Regions from separate parts of the Clostridioides sp. LIBA-7678 genome, predicted to be linked through region 2. Evidence: riboswitches for the same ligand, from Rfam matches in the RefSeq annotation. Region 2 holds a riboswitch; each other region holds the start of a gene.
What was found. Region 2 has a riboswitch for cyclic di-GMP ahead of ACTG46_RS15450 (M60 family metallopeptidase). Riboswitches for the same ligand answer to the same signal wherever they lie in the genome.

Region 1: linked by a shared signal. The riboswitch ahead of flgB (flagellar basal body rod protein FlgB) and the one ahead of ACTG46_RS15450 (M60 family metallopeptidase) in region 2 are both predicted to bind cyclic di-GMP.
Region 3: linked by a shared signal. The riboswitch ahead of ACTG46_RS17465 (Cys-Gln thioester bond-forming surface protein) and the one ahead of ACTG46_RS15450 (M60 family metallopeptidase) in region 2 are both predicted to bind cyclic di-GMP.
Region 4: linked by a shared signal. The riboswitch ahead of ACTG46_RS10545 (SH3 domain-containing protein) and the one ahead of ACTG46_RS15450 (M60 family metallopeptidase) in region 2 are both predicted to bind cyclic di-GMP.

What each region holds. Positions count from the first base shown of each region.
Region 1 is NZ_CP196987.1:301,952-306,178, reverse strand. Features, by position in the region: gene fliF (flagellar basal-body MS-ring/collar protein FliF) at 1-650, opposite strand, end outside; gene fliE (flagellar hook-basal body complex protein FliE) at 675-989, opposite strand; gene flgC (flagellar basal body rod protein FlgC) at 999-1,403, opposite strand; gene flgB (flagellar basal body rod protein FlgB) at 1,411-1,728, opposite strand; cyclic di-GMP riboswitch class I at 2,136-2,226, opposite strand; gene rfbG (CDP-glucose 4,6-dehydratase) at 2,883-3,959, opposite strand; gene rfbF (glucose-1-phosphate cytidylyltransferase) at 3,959-4,227, opposite strand, start outside.
Region 2 is NZ_CP196987.1:3,310,542-3,314,768, forward strand. Features, by position in the region: gene ACTG46_RS15450 (M60 family metallopeptidase) at 1-2,200, opposite strand, end outside; cyclic di-GMP riboswitch class I at 2,322-2,407, opposite strand; gene ACTG46_RS15455 (cell wall-binding repeat-containing protein) at 2,627-4,030, opposite strand.
Region 3 is NZ_CP196987.1:3,775,405-3,779,631, reverse strand. Features, by position in the region: gene ACTG46_RS17475 (polysaccharide deacetylase family protein) at 1-46, shown strand, start outside; gene prdC (proline reductase-associated electron transfer protein PrdC) at 436-1,749, shown strand; cyclic di-GMP riboswitch class II at 2,146-2,231, shown strand; gene ACTG46_RS17465 (Cys-Gln thioester bond-forming surface protein) at 2,247-4,227, shown strand, end outside.
Region 4 is NZ_CP196987.1:2,182,511-2,186,737, reverse strand. Features, by position in the region: gene ACTG46_RS10550 (ABC transporter permease) at 1-1,523, opposite strand, end outside; cyclic di-GMP riboswitch class I at 2,036-2,129, shown strand; gene ACTG46_RS10545 (SH3 domain-containing protein) at 2,214-2,702, shown strand; gene ACTG46_RS10540 (hypothetical protein) at 3,054-3,452, shown strand; gene ACTG46_RS10535 (TetR/AcrR family transcriptional regulator) at 3,701-4,227, shown strand, end outside.

The DNA of each region.
Region 1 (4,227 bases), 1.2 Mb from region 2:
ATCTTATTATCAATAACTTGAACATTTTTCTCTGGTATATTTGTAACACTTCCTGATACAAGTGCCATAACAGATTTTATTTGATTTTTTTCTAAAGTTGTTCCTGGCTTTAACATTAAGTAAACTGCTGCACTTCCTGGAACTGCTTCTTTCTCAAACACTGATGACTCTCCAAATGTTATATGTACTCTAGTATCTTCCACTTGTGGAAAACTCTTGATTGTTTTTTCTATCTCACCTTGTATGATTCGTTGCTTCTTAATTTGAAACTCCTCATCAGTAAGTCCTATAGACGAACTATCATCCATTAATGCAAATCCTTTAGAACCACCTGTAAGACTTGGAGCTAGCTCCAGCCTCAACTTATCGACTTCTGTTCTAGGAACATAAATTGTACTTCCCTTTACCTTAGTATCTATCTTTCTAGACTCTAATTCTGCTGATATATCTGCAGCATCTTGAACATCTAGTTCTGAAAATAAGACTGCATACTTATTTTTACTTGCAGATATTGCTGTAAATACTAGCGCTAAACATATAGCAACAATCCCTATACCTAATGCTATCTTAGTTCCTTTTTTTAAAGAACCTATTTTTGTCCTAGATTTAGCAACTTGCTCCTTAATCTTATTTTTAAAACTGGCTATCATTGATTATTACTCCTGTTCAAAAGGCTAAATTTGTACTTTATTCATTTCTTGATATGCATCATGAATCTTGTTTCTAACTTCTATCAGATATTGCATAGATAGTTGTGCTTCTTGACCTTTTAACATAACTTCATGCATAGAAACATCTTCGCCTTTTATAAATTTTTCTTTCATATTATCCGCTGTCACTTGTTGAAAATTAACTTTGTCTATAGTATCTATTATTACATCTTCGAAATTCTTTTTTTCTTCTTTATTAAGGTTTAATGGTTTTGTTTCTCCAATCAAATTATCTAACTTTGCACCTTGCATTAAATTGTTAATTTGTGTAATTGGCATAATTTATCCCTACTTTCCTATTTCCAAAGCTTTCGATATCATAGATTTCTGAGCATTCAGTGTGTCTATGTTAGAATCATATGCTCGTGAAGCTGTTATTAAATCCGTCATTTCAACCAATATATTTACGTTTGGATATTCTACATATCCATTTGGTTTTGCATCTGGATGAGATGGGTCATATACTTCTTTAAGAGGTGATTTGTCATCTTCAACAGATGTGACTTTTACTCCTAACATACCTAATTTATTATCATAGTTTTCTTCAAAGGAAACAATTTTTCTCCTATATGCTTCTCCATTTGGACCTCTTGTAGCATTTATATTAGCTACATTTGATGATATGATATCCATTTTCAAACTTTCTGCTGTTAATCCACTAGCAGATATCTCCATTCCACTGAACACACTCATCTTCTAGTTACCTCCCAGTTATTATTGATTTAGTCATTGCAATTTTGCCATTTGCAAAACCTATTAAAGCATTATATTGCAACGTTGTCATTGCTTGCTTTACTTTTTCTTCTTCTATATCTACATTATTGCCATCTACCCTTAGACCTTTGGAATTGTCTATTTTTTCTTCTATTTTTGGCATGGCATCATTTAATGTTTCTTCAAAAGTTACATAATGTTTTTTGTAACCTTCAGTATTTATATTTGCTATATTATTTGCTATTGTTTGACTTCTTAGATTAGTTGCATCTAGTCCCATTTTTATAATGTCATATGTATTCATACTCACCCCTCCTCAAAATATATTTATTTGCTATATTTAATGATTAAAAAAATGAAGTTGCTATATTACAAAAAATGACTTCTTTGTTCATTTAAATCTATTACAATTCTATTACATTAATATAATAACGAATTATTTTAGTAAGAAATCTAATTTAAATTCAATTAAATCCAATAAAAATAAAAAAAAATTTTAATATGTATTTAATTTCCCCTTCATAAAGTTGCCTTTTTTTGTAAAATAGCAACTTTTTTAGATAAATTTCCTTTATTTTATATTATAATTGGTAAAATATGTTATTATGTGTATTTTCTACTATAATAAAGTAATTTTTCCACAATAAAATGACCGCCAAAAAAGCAGTCATTTCGACTAATCCTAAGTATACAAATATACTTAGGACTCTTTTTGGCAACTGGCTAGCATAGTTCGCATATACAAACCTTAGCCCCTATAGCTTTGCGTCACTAGATTTCTCTAGTTTTGCCTATTTAGTTTTACTTTAAGTATACAATAAATGATAAAATTTTTAAACATTTTTCGTATATTTTTTCATTAGAATTAAATCTGTTAAAATTATTTCAACCTACTTAATTAATATAAACTATATTTATTCATAAAAATAAGATTTTTAAAATCTCTCTTTTTAATTATACTCCAATTTAATGGTACATCCTAAATATAGGTAATAAACTCATATTTTATTTTATATTTTTTCTAGTCAAGAATCTTCTAAATCCATTGTTTTCTTTTCATCACTACATACTCCTTAAACTTTAATATATCTATTTATCCTAAGTTATATATCTTCTACATTTAGTTCTTTAATTAATACTCTAATTATCTCATATAGCTTAATATGCAGTTTATCTATTGCTCCTTTCTATAAACAAATATATTTTTATATTCAAATTCATCTAATTGCATCAATTTATCAAATATCAAATAGAGTAAATTACCTACTACACTTATAGTTCTTTTCAATCCAAATCTAATTCAGATATTAACTCTTCTAAATTTATAATTGACATTTTCTCATTAGTTTTTGTTATATTATTCATGTATATTTTTACACAAAAAAGTAAATCCTGTCTCCCAGAATTCACCTTTCTATATGTACAAATTATTATTTATTTTGATATATCTAATTATCGTTACTTAATAAGCGAAATAAAATTATTTATTTGATTTACACATAATCTATATATATCTGAACAATGATATTTCTGATACCACTCACTTGTAAATTTCAATGCTTCATCAATACTTAAGGTTGGCTTCCATCCTAATTCAAAGATAGCCTTACTCACATCAAGATTTAACATTTTTGTTTCATGAAAACTATTATTTTCTAGGCATCTCCAAGATCCCGTTCCATAATACTTTATTAACTTTTCAACAATATATTTTACATCAACAATAGAATCTATTTTGGGTCCAAAATTCCATGCATCACTATACTTAGTTGGATTTAGCTTCATTTTTTGACCTAATAATAAGTATCCATATAGTGGCTCTAGTACATATTGCCATGGTCTAATTGAATTAGGAGATCTTAGTATAATATCACTCTGACTTTCTAATGCTCTTATACAGTCTGGTATAATTCTTTTTTCTGACCAATCGCCTCCTCCTATTACATTTCCAGATCTTACTGAAGAGATAGCTTTGCCATGCTTATGATACATTTTAGGACTCATATATGATTCTCTCCATGAATTAATTGCGATCTCACACGCTGCTTTTGATGAACTATAAGGATCATATCCGCCTAAAGAATCTGTTTCTTTATACCCCCAAACTTGTTCTTTATTACTATAACATTTGTCTGTTGTTATAAATATTGCAACTAAATGTCTGTTGCTATTTTTTATGCACTCAAGCATATTTAATGTTCCCATTAAATTTATCTCATATGTAAGAATAGGATTCAAATACGATTCTTCAATTAAAGGCTGAGCTGCCATATGAAAGACATAATCTGGCTTATATTTATTAAATACTGCCTCCAAATTGCTATAATCTCTTATATCTCCTCTTATATCTATAATTTTTTTTGATACTTCTGCTAAGATAAAGTTATCTTTTTTCGTTTTTGGATTTAATGAATATCCTACAACATTTGCTCCAAGCTCTTTTAGCCAAATCGAAAGCCAGGAGCCTTTAAATCCTGTAGCTCCAGTTATTAAAACGGTTTTACCATTATATATATTATCAAAGTCAAAGTACATCACCAAATCCTCCAAAAGGCCTTGTTATTTTTCCAAAGCATATTAAGATTATTCATATCTCTTTCGTTATCCATACATGCCCACAATCCTTTATGTTTATAAACTGATATTTCTTTATTTTTAGCTAAGTCTTCAAATAATCCATATTCTAAATCGCAAGCATCATCTTCTGTAAGAAATTCTAATAATTTTTTATTAAATACCATAAAACCTCCATTTATCAGACCTTTTGATGTTTGTGATTTTTCTTCAAATGATTTCAATACAT
Region 2 (4,227 bases):
GTATTCCAAATCCAGCATCAGATTTAGGAGTATTAATCAATCTATAGTTAGGTGTTGTTGGTGCATCTACACTTTCAGTTGTGCCTAGATATATCTTAGACATTCCACTAGTACCTAAGTGATTAGTAGCTGTCATTCTAACTTCATACGTTGTATTATCTTTAAGCCCTTCTATTTTTGAACTTGTTCCACGAATAAGCTTATCATTGTATTTTATCCAAGAACCATTAGAACCTTTTTCTCTGTAATATAAGTCAAAATCTTTAGCTTGTTTATGATTTTTCCAACTTACATCAAGAGCTTTAAATCTTCCTTTAATGCTTATGCCTTCTGGTGGCTCTGGTCTTGTATCTGGAACAACTTGAAACTCTATTATACTGTCTGGGCTAAATTGTATAGGCTTGTAGTTTGAGTCCACATTTTCTGGTACTCCATCTAAATTGCTTGGTGAAGCTTCTTTATATCCACTAGACCAATCGCCATTTAAAGACTGTATGCTAACTCTATATAGACCATACGCATCTATATCTCTAACCTCTATAGAATTTTTGCTAGTTTGTAATTTTTTAGTTGATAATACTTTTCCTTTACTATCAATTGTGTCTAATATAAGTTCATATGCAGACACATTAACTTCATTGTTCCAATAAAAAGATACCTTTTCATTTCCAACAGCAGTACTAGTTGCTATTCTGTTAATTTTAGGTATATTCATATCTGGCTTTGGTATTTCTTTATAAACATTATTTAAAAATTCAACTTTAGATATTTCTGCAAGATTTCTATCATTGGCTGTTGTAGCTGTTATTTTTATAGTTATCTTTTTCACTGCTACTTGTTTTCCAAGATTTATCACTATATCGCTATTTTGAACATCTGCATATGTTTCTAAAGCTGACCTACTATATGTAGATGTTGTAGAGTTATCATCTTTACTAATATTATTATCTTCTTTTGGTGTATCTTTGTCTAAATCAGATTTATCTGTTGATGAACTTTCTTTATCATTACTTTCCTTATTATTGTTTTCTTGTTCATTTGTATTAGAATTTGATTCTTCTTTATCATTCTTTTCTTCTTGAGTATTATCCAAGTTATTATCAGGTTGTTCTGTATTTTCTTCTTTATTATTTACTTCTTCTTGTTGTTCCTCTTTTAAAGTTTTTACATACTCTTTGTTTTCATAAGGAATCTCTTGAACATTACCATCTTTATCTGTAATCTCAACTATTCCTTTTGCTGGAGCACTCCCTTCAGGAGCTTTAATATTTATAACTTCCATATCAAGAGCTTCTGATAAAGCTATATCCATTACTGCTGGTTTTTCTTCTGATATCTTATCCTCTTTATTTGCTGGAGATATTGTAACTCCACTACTTTCTCCACTAAATAAATCTTCTACAGTACCTTGAATATCTGTATCAGTATTTTTTTCTAATATTACTTTGCTTGTATCTACTATAGGATTGGTAGGTACTATACTTTCTAGACTATTTGCATTTTCATTTTGTCCTAGATTTTTATGCACATAGTCTAGGTCAGCAATATCTACCTTTCCATCTCTATTTAAATCATATTCTTTTTTATTTGAATCTATATTTTCTAGAACTTCATTATAATCATTTTTATCTACTTTGCCGTCTCCATTTACATCACCCATTAAGAATAGTTCATAGTTTAAAGGTTTATTTTTATTATCTACACTTGCTCTATTACTTAATAAAACCCTTTGAGAATAATTTGATATATCAATATCTTTAACTTCTTTACTCTTAAATCCACTTCCAGAGACTTCTACCTTGTATTTTCCAACAGGTAAATTGCTGAACATAATATTATAATATGATATATTTTCATCTTTATCTTTTACTTCACTTCTATTGGCAGATAATTTTTTGATAGTATAGTCTATAGTATCTGTTCCTATATTTATACTTCCTAAATTTTTACCTCCAAGTTTTATTATCCCACTATTATTATTACCATCTTTTAATTGTAGCTGTATATCAGTTATACTTTCTGATTCATTATTTTTGATTGGAAGTGAAAAATTTAAATCCACTTCTAGATTCCCCTTTAGCTTTTCTGTAACTGATTTTTCAACTGCCCTTAGTTTTCCCTCTAATATAGGCTCTGCAAAAACATTCAATGGTGCACTACACATAGATACTGCTAGTACACAAGATATTGCCTTTTTCATGAAATAACAATCCTCCCTCAATAAATCTTTAATTTTCCATGAATTTAAATGCTATAGTTTCAGACAATAAAAAAAGACACTCAAAGAGAATCTTTATTATGAATAAAAAGAATTTGCTCTTTTTAGCAACTGGCTGATATGGCTTTATAAGCTTTAATCCCTATAGTTTTGCGTCATTAGATTTCCCTAATTTTGCCATTTAATTTTCAATGCTTTTATACCCATTTTATACTATATTTAAACTTTTTAATACAAATTTTTTATGTTAAAATCCAAAAAAAGAATATTTATATTATTATGTTAATATAAATATTCTTTCTCATTATAAATACATTACTTATACGTTATTTTCTAATTATTATCTTATTACATATTTCCAGCACTTATATATTATTCTTATCAAAATATCTAAATCTTGGTAAATACTTATTCTTTATATCTTCCATAAAACTCATGTGTTGCATATATAGTCTTATCACCTGTCATAGTTAATCCAAATCCCATTATCTCATATCCCTTATGCAACATATTTGTACCTTCCTCAGGATTGGTCTTCCACTCATTAAAAATAAAGTTTCCTATATCATCTGCATCCCTATTTGTATATACAGGCTTATCTGGTATTTTATACTTAATTATATTTTCCCCTTGAACAGAAATGTATCCAGGCTTAATCTCACTCCAATCTAAGTATTTCAAAAAAGTAGAATACGAATTTTTACCATTTATAGTATGAGATAAAGTCTTTTTATTTGCCATTAAATTAGACCAGTCATTTGCTAAACCTTCTAATCTACTTGCTACAGATAACTCTCTTACTCCATTTTCTTTTCTGTATTGTTTTGTAAGAGCATATATTTTTCCCTTTATTCTGTCCTTAAACACCTTATCATTTGGATTATAGTATAATCCTTGTTGATTTGGTGAGGCTTGATTTATACATTGCTTGATGACATTCTGATTTATTCCTCCTAGTACAGTTAATTTATCTGCACCACTTAAAATACTCTTATTGCTACCATTTTCAACTAAAACCACAGGTGCATTTTTTGCTATTGTAGAAGCTACCAATGCATCAGTTAGTTGCATACCTTTACTTAAATAAAATTCTTTACTGTCTTTATAAAATTCTTGTATAACTCTTTTATTTGTGTCAAATCTATCTGTACCACCCAATCTAACAGAATTTGTACTCTTAACCAGTTCATCACTTATTATCTCGCTAGAACCAAGTGCATAACTCTTTAATCCTGTTGTATCAAATCCTACACTGCTTCCATCTGTAAGTATTATAGGTACTCCATCTCTTGCTGCTACTGGTGATGCACTTATTGCATCTGCTTCTCCTGTGATTCCATTAGCTATAATTACTTTATCGATTGGTTTAATTTCTTTGATTTTCTCAGCTATCTTTACACTTGTATCAAATCTATTTTCGCCAAATATTCTCTCTACAACCTTATTTTTAGATATCAATTGATTTTCTATACCTTTACTGATAGTTGATTCTGAACCTATTATATATACATTCTTTGCTTTATTTAATCTTTCCATTGTAGTATTTGGGATTTGATTTTGTTTTGTCATTAAAATAGGCGCGTTTAATGCTCCTGCTAAACCACTTGCGCTCAAGCCATCTGACAAGCTATTATCCGAATTGATTAGTATTGCTGTATTATAGTTTTGTTTGTCTGCTATTTTTGCTGCTGTCTCATATCTGTCAATTCCTTTTATTTGTTCAACTGATGTGAGTGCATTTACTCTAGGAGTATTTACCATTACTAAAAATAGTGTAAGTCCTATAGCAAATATCTTTCTACTATTCTTCATATTTTTTTACCCCCAATATTAGTTTTTATAATTTTGTTATATTGATTTTACTTAGACTTAATAAAAAGTTACAATTTTGTTACCATATTTTATATATGATACCATAGTTATCCATCTAACTCAAACAATATAATTAAAGTTTTTATTATTCATAAATTCAAAACATTATAACTTATTTTCTTTAATTAAGTGATAGG
Region 3 (4,227 bases), 460 kb from region 2:
TAATTACATAATTGATTCTAATGGAGTGCAGAAACTTAAGAATTAACAAGTAGTAAATGTATATTTTAAGTAAAGTTGTGGTAAATTATATAGTATATGTTAGAAAAGTGTCGATAAAAAGACGGTGTCTATTTCTTGACACTTTTTATGCATGTATGCAATATCAATAATTATAGATTAAATTGGTTGAAAAAGTGTCTAATAATTGACTTTTATAAAATGAGTTTAAATATTTGAAAGAAGTTATGGATGCTGTAAGACAGTATTTTCAAAGGGTATAAGTTTGTTTAAAAGTTGGCATAGAAATTGCTTTGTTAATAAGCGATATGTTCTATAGAAATAAACAATATGTTAAGACCTTGTAATAGAAAAATAACATTAACATTATTTGAACAGCTTATAAAAAAAATTAATATACTTAAGGGGGCGTACTAGTTGAACAAACTATATTCTATTTTATTAAAACAACACGTTGGTGGTCCAGATAAGCCAGTAGTAAGTGTTGGAGATGTAGTAAAAAAAGGAACTCTAATCGCAGAACCAGCTGGATTAGGGGCAAATATTTATGCCAGTGTTAGTGGAAAAATAAGTGAAATAAATGACCAAGCTATAGTAATCGAAGCTGATGAAGTACAAGATGATACTTTTGAACCATTAAAAGGAGAAGGTATACTTGACTTAATTAAAGAAGCTGGAGTTGTAGGTATGGGTGGAGCAGGATTCCCTACTCATATAAAATTAAACATAGATTTAAAAGGTGGAACAATATTAGCAAATGCTGCTGAATGTGAACCTTTATTAGCTCATAACATAAAAGAAATAGAAGAAAGACCAGAAATAGTTTACCAAGGTATAAAATATGCTATGGAAGTTACTAATGCTGGAAAAGGTATGCTAGCAATAAAAAGCAAGCATCCAGAAGCAATAGCAGCATTTAAAAAAGTAATAAAGCCAGGAGATAATATAGAAGTTGCAGAACTAGTTGACATGTACCCAATGGGAGAAGAGAGAGCGATAGTAAGAGATGTTCTAGGTAAATTACTTGAGCCAACTCAATTACCTTCAGAAGCTAATGCAGTAGTAATAAATGTAGAAACATTAACTAGAATAGTAGAAGCTGTTGAGCAAAAAAGACCAGTTATATCTAAAAATGTAACTGTAGTTGGTCAATTAAACAGTGGAAAAGAATCTATAGTATTTGAAGATGTGCCAATTGGAACTACTGTTGGAGAATTAATTGAAAGAGCTGGTGGAATAAAAGGTGAATACGGTGAGATAATCTTAGGAGGACCTTTCACTGGTAAAGCTACTACTTTAGATACTCCAATAACTAAAACTAGTGGTGGTATAATAGTTACTATGCCATTTGTTAATGAAAAGAGAAAAATGGGTCTTTTAGTCTGTGCATGTGGACCTAATGAAGAAAGAATGAGAGACATAGCAGCTAAAATGGGAGTTACTGATATAGTATCAGTTCAAAAATGTAAACAAGCTCAAGAAATTAAAGGTGCATTAAAATGTGAAAATCCAGGACACTGTCCAGGACAAGCTCAAAAATGTATAGAATTTAAGAAAGCTGGAGCAGAAGTTATATTAATAGGAAACTGTACTGACTGTAGTAACACAGTAATGGGTTCTGCACCAAAATTAAAATTAGGTGTATATCATATTACTGACCATGTAATGAGAACAGTTAATCACCCATTAATAAGAAGAATAAAAGGTGACGTAAGATTAAAAATAAAATAATATAATATAAAAATATATAATAAAACATCCTTGGAAAAAATTGTAAAATTGTTTTCGGGGATGTTTTTTTGTTGTGATATGTCGATAACATTAACGAATAATATAAATAATATAGAAGAAATAGACAAAATATAATATTTAATATATAATGATGGCAATAGCTATTAAAATTATATTAGACAAAAACAAACTCAGATATGTGGTCATATTGACATATAAAAATTGAATTGAGTCAATTATCCAATAGAGTAAAGATTTTTGTATTATCTCAAGATACTCTACAGTATCTTTTTTAATGTAAGAATAAGTTTTTGTCTCTTACTAATAATTTTAGAATGTTCGTAAAGAGTGCACTTAAAAAATAAAAAATATTACAAAAATAAAAATTACTAAAAACCTATTTATAGAAACTGTGAAGTATATCTTAAATTTGGGCACTTAAAAGATATATGGAGTTAGTAGTGCAACCTGCTATAAATATAAATAGGAGGAAAATCTTGAAAATAAAAATTAAAAAATCAAGTATAATTAGTTTAGTAATTGCTTTTAGTATGGCATTTACTGCATTTGCACCAATAATATCTTATGCTGACGAAGTAAGTGGAAAAGATACAATACTTGATGGAGAGAAGCCATCAGGAGGAGAAACACCAGACGGAGAAACACCATCAGGAGGGGAAACACCAGATGGAGAGAAACCATCAGGAGGAGAAACACCAGATGGAGAGAAACCATCAGGAGGAGAAGCACCAGACGGAGAGAAGCCATCAGGAGGAGAAACACCAGATGGAGAGAAACCATCAGTAGGGGAAACACCAGACGGAGAGAAGCCATCAGGAGGAGAAACACCAGATGGAGAGAAACCATCAGTAGGGGAAACACCAGACGGAGAGAAGCCATCAGAAGGAGAAACACCAGATGGAGAGAAGCCATCAGGTGAAGAGATACCAGATGGAGAGAAACCATTAGGTGGAATTATACCATCAGAAGAAGAGGAAGAATTAGAAGTAGAAGAAATGAGTTTGAAGCAGAATATTGAAGATATTCTTAATCTTACTGTATCTCAAATAAATAAGATTGTATATAATTTCTGGGAAGATGAAAATGATGTAAAAACAGATGTACAGTCAGAAATTAGTGAGGTACTTACTTCAAAAGATGCAAATATTGGATTATGGTATAATAAAAATTCAAAAGTAGAAGATACATGTTTATTAAAAGAAACAGATGGTTCAAATAGACCTTATTTTGATGTAAGATTTGATGATATTACAAAAACTTTAACTTTTGATTATATAATAGAAGGTCTTATAGGTGCAGGCTATAAAGATGGGAAATATATAATAGAAGGTGAGGACGGAGAACAAACTGCATTTTGTTATAATAATCATCTAAAATCTCCAACTAGTCATAATAAGAGTCCATACTTACCAGCAGAAGATTTTAATGGTCAAGAAAATCAAAACGAAGATGCAATTAAATCTATACTATATGCGGGTTCCGAGTTTGATGGATTTGGATATAAGCAACAGTTTAATTTAGGTGGAGAAGAATATGAAGGTATAACTCATGCTACTACTCAAGATGCAATTTGGATTATGCTTGGGCAAATGAATGAGCAGGAAAGACTTAAACAATATCAAGCTAATATAAAGCTTTATGATATGTTTATAGAGAGTGCAAAGACTGAAGAAGAAAAAGCTGAGTATCTAAAAGGTAAGGAAGCAGCAATAAATTCAAAAGCTTACTTAGAGGCATTATTAAATGCAGGGCGTGAAGAATTAAAGCCAAATGATACAGGAAAACCTAGTTTGAGTAATGGTTTGACTGATATCAAATTTGATAAGAATCAAGATGGTACTTATGAAACAGAAGCTATAGCTTTAGTAGGTTATAGTGGTGTAGTTAAATTAAAGTTACCAGATGGAGTAACTGCTTATGATGAAAATGGAAATATAATAGGTACAGGTGAAGTAGAAATTTCAACACAAGAAAAGTTTAAACTTAAGAGTGTTAATAAGCCAGATGTAAAAGCTAATATATCTGCTTTATCTTATGATTATATTTTCCCAAAAGCTATTCAATATTTTAAGACAGTTTTCGATTTTGGTGATAAAGACCATTCATCTTTATTGCCTACTAGTAAGCAAAATTTATTAAGTTATACAATAGAGCAAAAAAATGGTGAGGAAGTTGATTTCAATATAGGTGTACCAACAGATGGAGACCCTGATGTGAATCCACCAGTGCCACCAGATAATGGTAATGATAACTCAAATGGTCATAAACCTAAGCCATCACCACCATCAGATGATACAGTGATAAATCCACCAGTACCACCATCAGATGATACAGTGATAAATCCACCAATACCACCATCAGATGATACAGTAATAAATCCACCAGTACCACCATCAGATGATACAGTGATAAATCCACCAGTGCCACCATCAGGTGATGCAGTGGAAAATACATCAG
Region 4 (4,227 bases), 1.1 Mb from region 2:
TTATTTCTTATTTTATATGAACTTGTTGTAAAGGATTCATACTTTTTAACATCATTGTCAACATTAATTTTTTCTAGTATAGAATTAAAAAGATGCTTAGTTTGTTTTGTTTGAGGCAAATCAATACGAATATCACTCTTGCCAGCACCCATATAAGTGATAAATTCAGGTGATTTAATAGTATTTAAAAAATTAGTTGGTACAGTCATAATAAAAATACAAATCGTATATACAAAACAAAGCAATCCATAGACTGTAATTTTTTTAAACACTTCGTTTAATCCTAAAAGTATGTTAGTATTTGTTATTTTATTTTTGTGTATTTGAAAACTGAATCCATATTTTACAGAGTTAGTAGAACGGTTACCTCTTAATGCATTAATTACTGATATTTTTTTGAATTTTTTAAGTATAACTTTACAAAAGAATACAACACTTAAAAATACAAGAACTGAACCTATAAATGGAACGAGAATACTAAAAATGGTTTTGTCTATGGCTCCCATATAAATGTAAATATTTTTTGTAAAAAGAGGGCCTATAAATAATGAGAGTATGTAACCAAGAAAACTTGCAAAAGATGCAATTAACAAGTATTTTATTAAATATAAGTTTTGGATGTTACCATTTTTAATACCAATGGCCTTCATAACACCAATTTCTCGATAATCTTCTTCAATCGTTGTAATTAAAGTAAATCGTAAACATAAAATAGAAATTGTAATAAGAAGAATACTAATTAAGATGATAATAGTAATTACAATCCCATCAGACAAAGAATTTAGTAATTTGTAAATAGAATAAGTCACTGATGTACCTGTTTGAGGGAGCTTAGTTGATTGATATAACGTTTCAAACTCACTAATTTTATTTATATCATCTAATATAAATTCAATTAAATATTCGCTTTCTCCTATATTAGATTTTAACGTGTTCCAATCATTGTCACTGATTAAAAAACGCTTTGAAGTAACAAGTGAAGGGTTCATTTGTGAGTCACGTATAAAATCTTTTATTGTAAATTCCATAAAGAAATTACCATTAATAATTTTTATAGTATCTCCAATTTTCAAATTGGATTGTTTCATATAATATACAGGGACACCTATTTCTCCATCTTTTATTTGCATTATTTGATTGTCCATATCTAATAAAAAATCAAATTTATCGTTTTGTTTTGTAAAACTATTTTCTAGTACACTATTAGCTTGATTTTCTACTTTATTTCCTAGAAAAATATTAGCTCCATTTATATTTAGAAGTTCAGAAGTTTGCTGTTTTTTTATATATGGAGTTTTAGATGAGAACTTATCAATTTCTTTTTGTTGTAATTTCCCAGAATACATTTGGACATAATGTGGTGTATGAGATTTTTGAAACAAGGAAGTCATTGAATTAGTTAGCTCTATAATGATATTTATTGAACTAGATACTAGCATTGATGCAAGTAAAATAAAAATAAATAGAGTAATTGTTACTACTTTATTTCGTGTTAAATCTTTTAATAATATTCTTTTTAGCATAAATAATCCTCATTTCTTAAAAATTTTGTATTAAATATTTTAGAATTTTTTTAGTAGCTATATAAACATAAATATCAAACTGACCGTCGGTCTATAATGATAATATTATAATATCATTAGTTTGTCAAGTCATTTAAAAAGTAAAATATATACATCTTATGATAAAGTGCGTAGAGAGGATTTAGCATAGATAGAGTAGTAAAAATTTTAAAAAGAGAATAATTAATACAAATTATTTTTAGGTTTTTATTAATCATTAATTTTTTATATTAATTAAGGATGTAAAAAATTATCGATTATTTTTATATATTAATATTTATTGAAAAAGATTTGTTAAAAGTAGTGATATCATATATAAATTACTATTTTTTAGATGAATTATGAAGAAGAATAATTAAATTAATAAATATAAAGATATTTTTTGGTTATTATTAATTAAAAATTTAATTTATATTTAATTAATATAAAATTTGATGTAATATTATTTTTAAATTGTTTAAATTATGTTATTATTCAGATATAGGCAATATTAGATAAATCTAATGACGCAAAGCTATAGGGACTAAAATCTTTATATAATAAAGGTCATGTCAGCCAGTTGCCAAAAAGATAATAATTCTTTTTGTTGAAAGTATTTTTTAAAGTTATATATTTTTAATAACTTAATATTTGGCAAGAGGAGGGCTTAAGATGATATCTGAATTAATGTTGAAAAGTTTTGGCGAATCTAGCATCAATTTTAAGACTAAAATTAAATTAAATTTAAGAGAAAGACCAGACATAAATAGTATGAAGTTGAAAAGTATACCAGAAGGTAAAATTGTTAAGTTAAAATGTGTCGATGGAATATGGGCAGAGGTTGAAAGTAATTATGACAAAGGTTGGTTACTTTATAAATATTTAGAAAAATTAAGTAATGCTAAAAGCAATAGTAATGGTATAGTAAAAAATAGAAAAAAGAATTATGTAGGAAATATAAGAACGAATGGCTTAAGTCTAGAACTTAGAAATGATAGAACATTAGACTCTAGAATTATAACTACAATTCCTGATGGTTTTAAAGTTGAAGTATGTTATAGTGTTGGCAAATGGGCAAGGGTTAATATTGATAGAAATGGAAAAAAATATTCTGGATATGTATATAGTCAATATATAGAAGAATGTTTAAGTTTATCATAATTGGATACTAGTAAGCTTTAAATATACTAATAAATTTCAGAAAAAGAATCCTATTCATAGGATTCTTTTTCTTTTGTAAAAAAACTTATTATAATATTAAATATAATAAATTAACTAGGTCATTTTAATTGTAAATCGAAGATTTAATTGAAAATAGATTTAACTTATGATTTGTATTTTAGGTGCCATAAATTGATATTGATTTAGAAAATTTTAATAAAAAAGAAAGTTGATAGGATAAAAATAATATTAAAGATAAGAAAAGATATAAGAAATTTGAAAAATTTTGTAATTTTTAGTTTTATATATATTATAATAAACTAGATATAAGATTTTTATGAGGGGGAAAATATGAAAAAAAAGAAAACATTGATTGGAATAGCTATATCTTTTTTGCTTATAATTAGCACTATAAATCCATTGCAAGTTGAGGCTGAAGCTATTATTGATTCTAGTGTATACATTTCTTCAGCACAAGAAAATTATAAATCTAATAATACTAGATTTAAAACTATTAAATCTAAAAGTAAGCATAAACGTAGTAAATCTAGAAAAAGTAGAGTTAATTTGAAGAAAAGAACTATAAGAACTAAAAATTATGGACATAGAAATTTAGATAAACATAAAAGTCAAAGCATAGGAAGATATAATATTCTTTCAAAATTGATACTTTCAGTAATAGTTGTATTTATTGTTATAGCTTTAATTGGGATAATATTTATTAGAAGAAAGAAGAAGAAATTTTATTAAATACAAGAATAAAAATTACATAGTTGTATTATATGATTTTATTGTATTATATACAATATTGCTTTTCATCTTATTTTAAGTTTTTTTATGAATAACTATTTTATAGTTTAGTTGGAATTATATTGTTATGATTTTGTTCTTCATTAGATAGTAATTTAAAGAATAGCGTTTTGCTAATTATTGATGTTTATTTTATAGCATGATATAATTTAAGCAGAATGATATTCTGTTTAAAAGGAGATACAAAAATGGCACGAAAACGAATATTAAATGGTGGTAAACGAGATGAACTTATTGGGAATGCACTTAATTTGTTTTTAGAATATGGGTATGAAAATACTTCTATAAGAATGATTTTAGATAGTGTTGGTGGTGAAGTTGGTATGTTTTATCACTATTTTAAATCAAAAGATGAAATATTCAATGAAGTTATAAAATTATTTCTAGCTCAGTATGAAAAAAGTTTTTCTGATGTTTTGTATGATGATTGTATACCAAATAATCTTAAAATTGATGTGGTATTTGAGTTATTACAAAAAACTCTTTTAAAGTATAAGACATTTAAATTAGGTAAATTTCATTGGAGTATGCAAATTGCACTCAATCAATTAACTTTAAAAAGTTTAGTTCCTCATATAGCAAAATATATAAACTATATGCGTGATAAAGGTGAGATTGGGAGTTGTGCAATTGAAACGGATTTAGAGCTTGCAAATGCTGTTCTTTATTCATCATTTGCAATATTACATCAAGACTCACTAACTGAATTAACAGA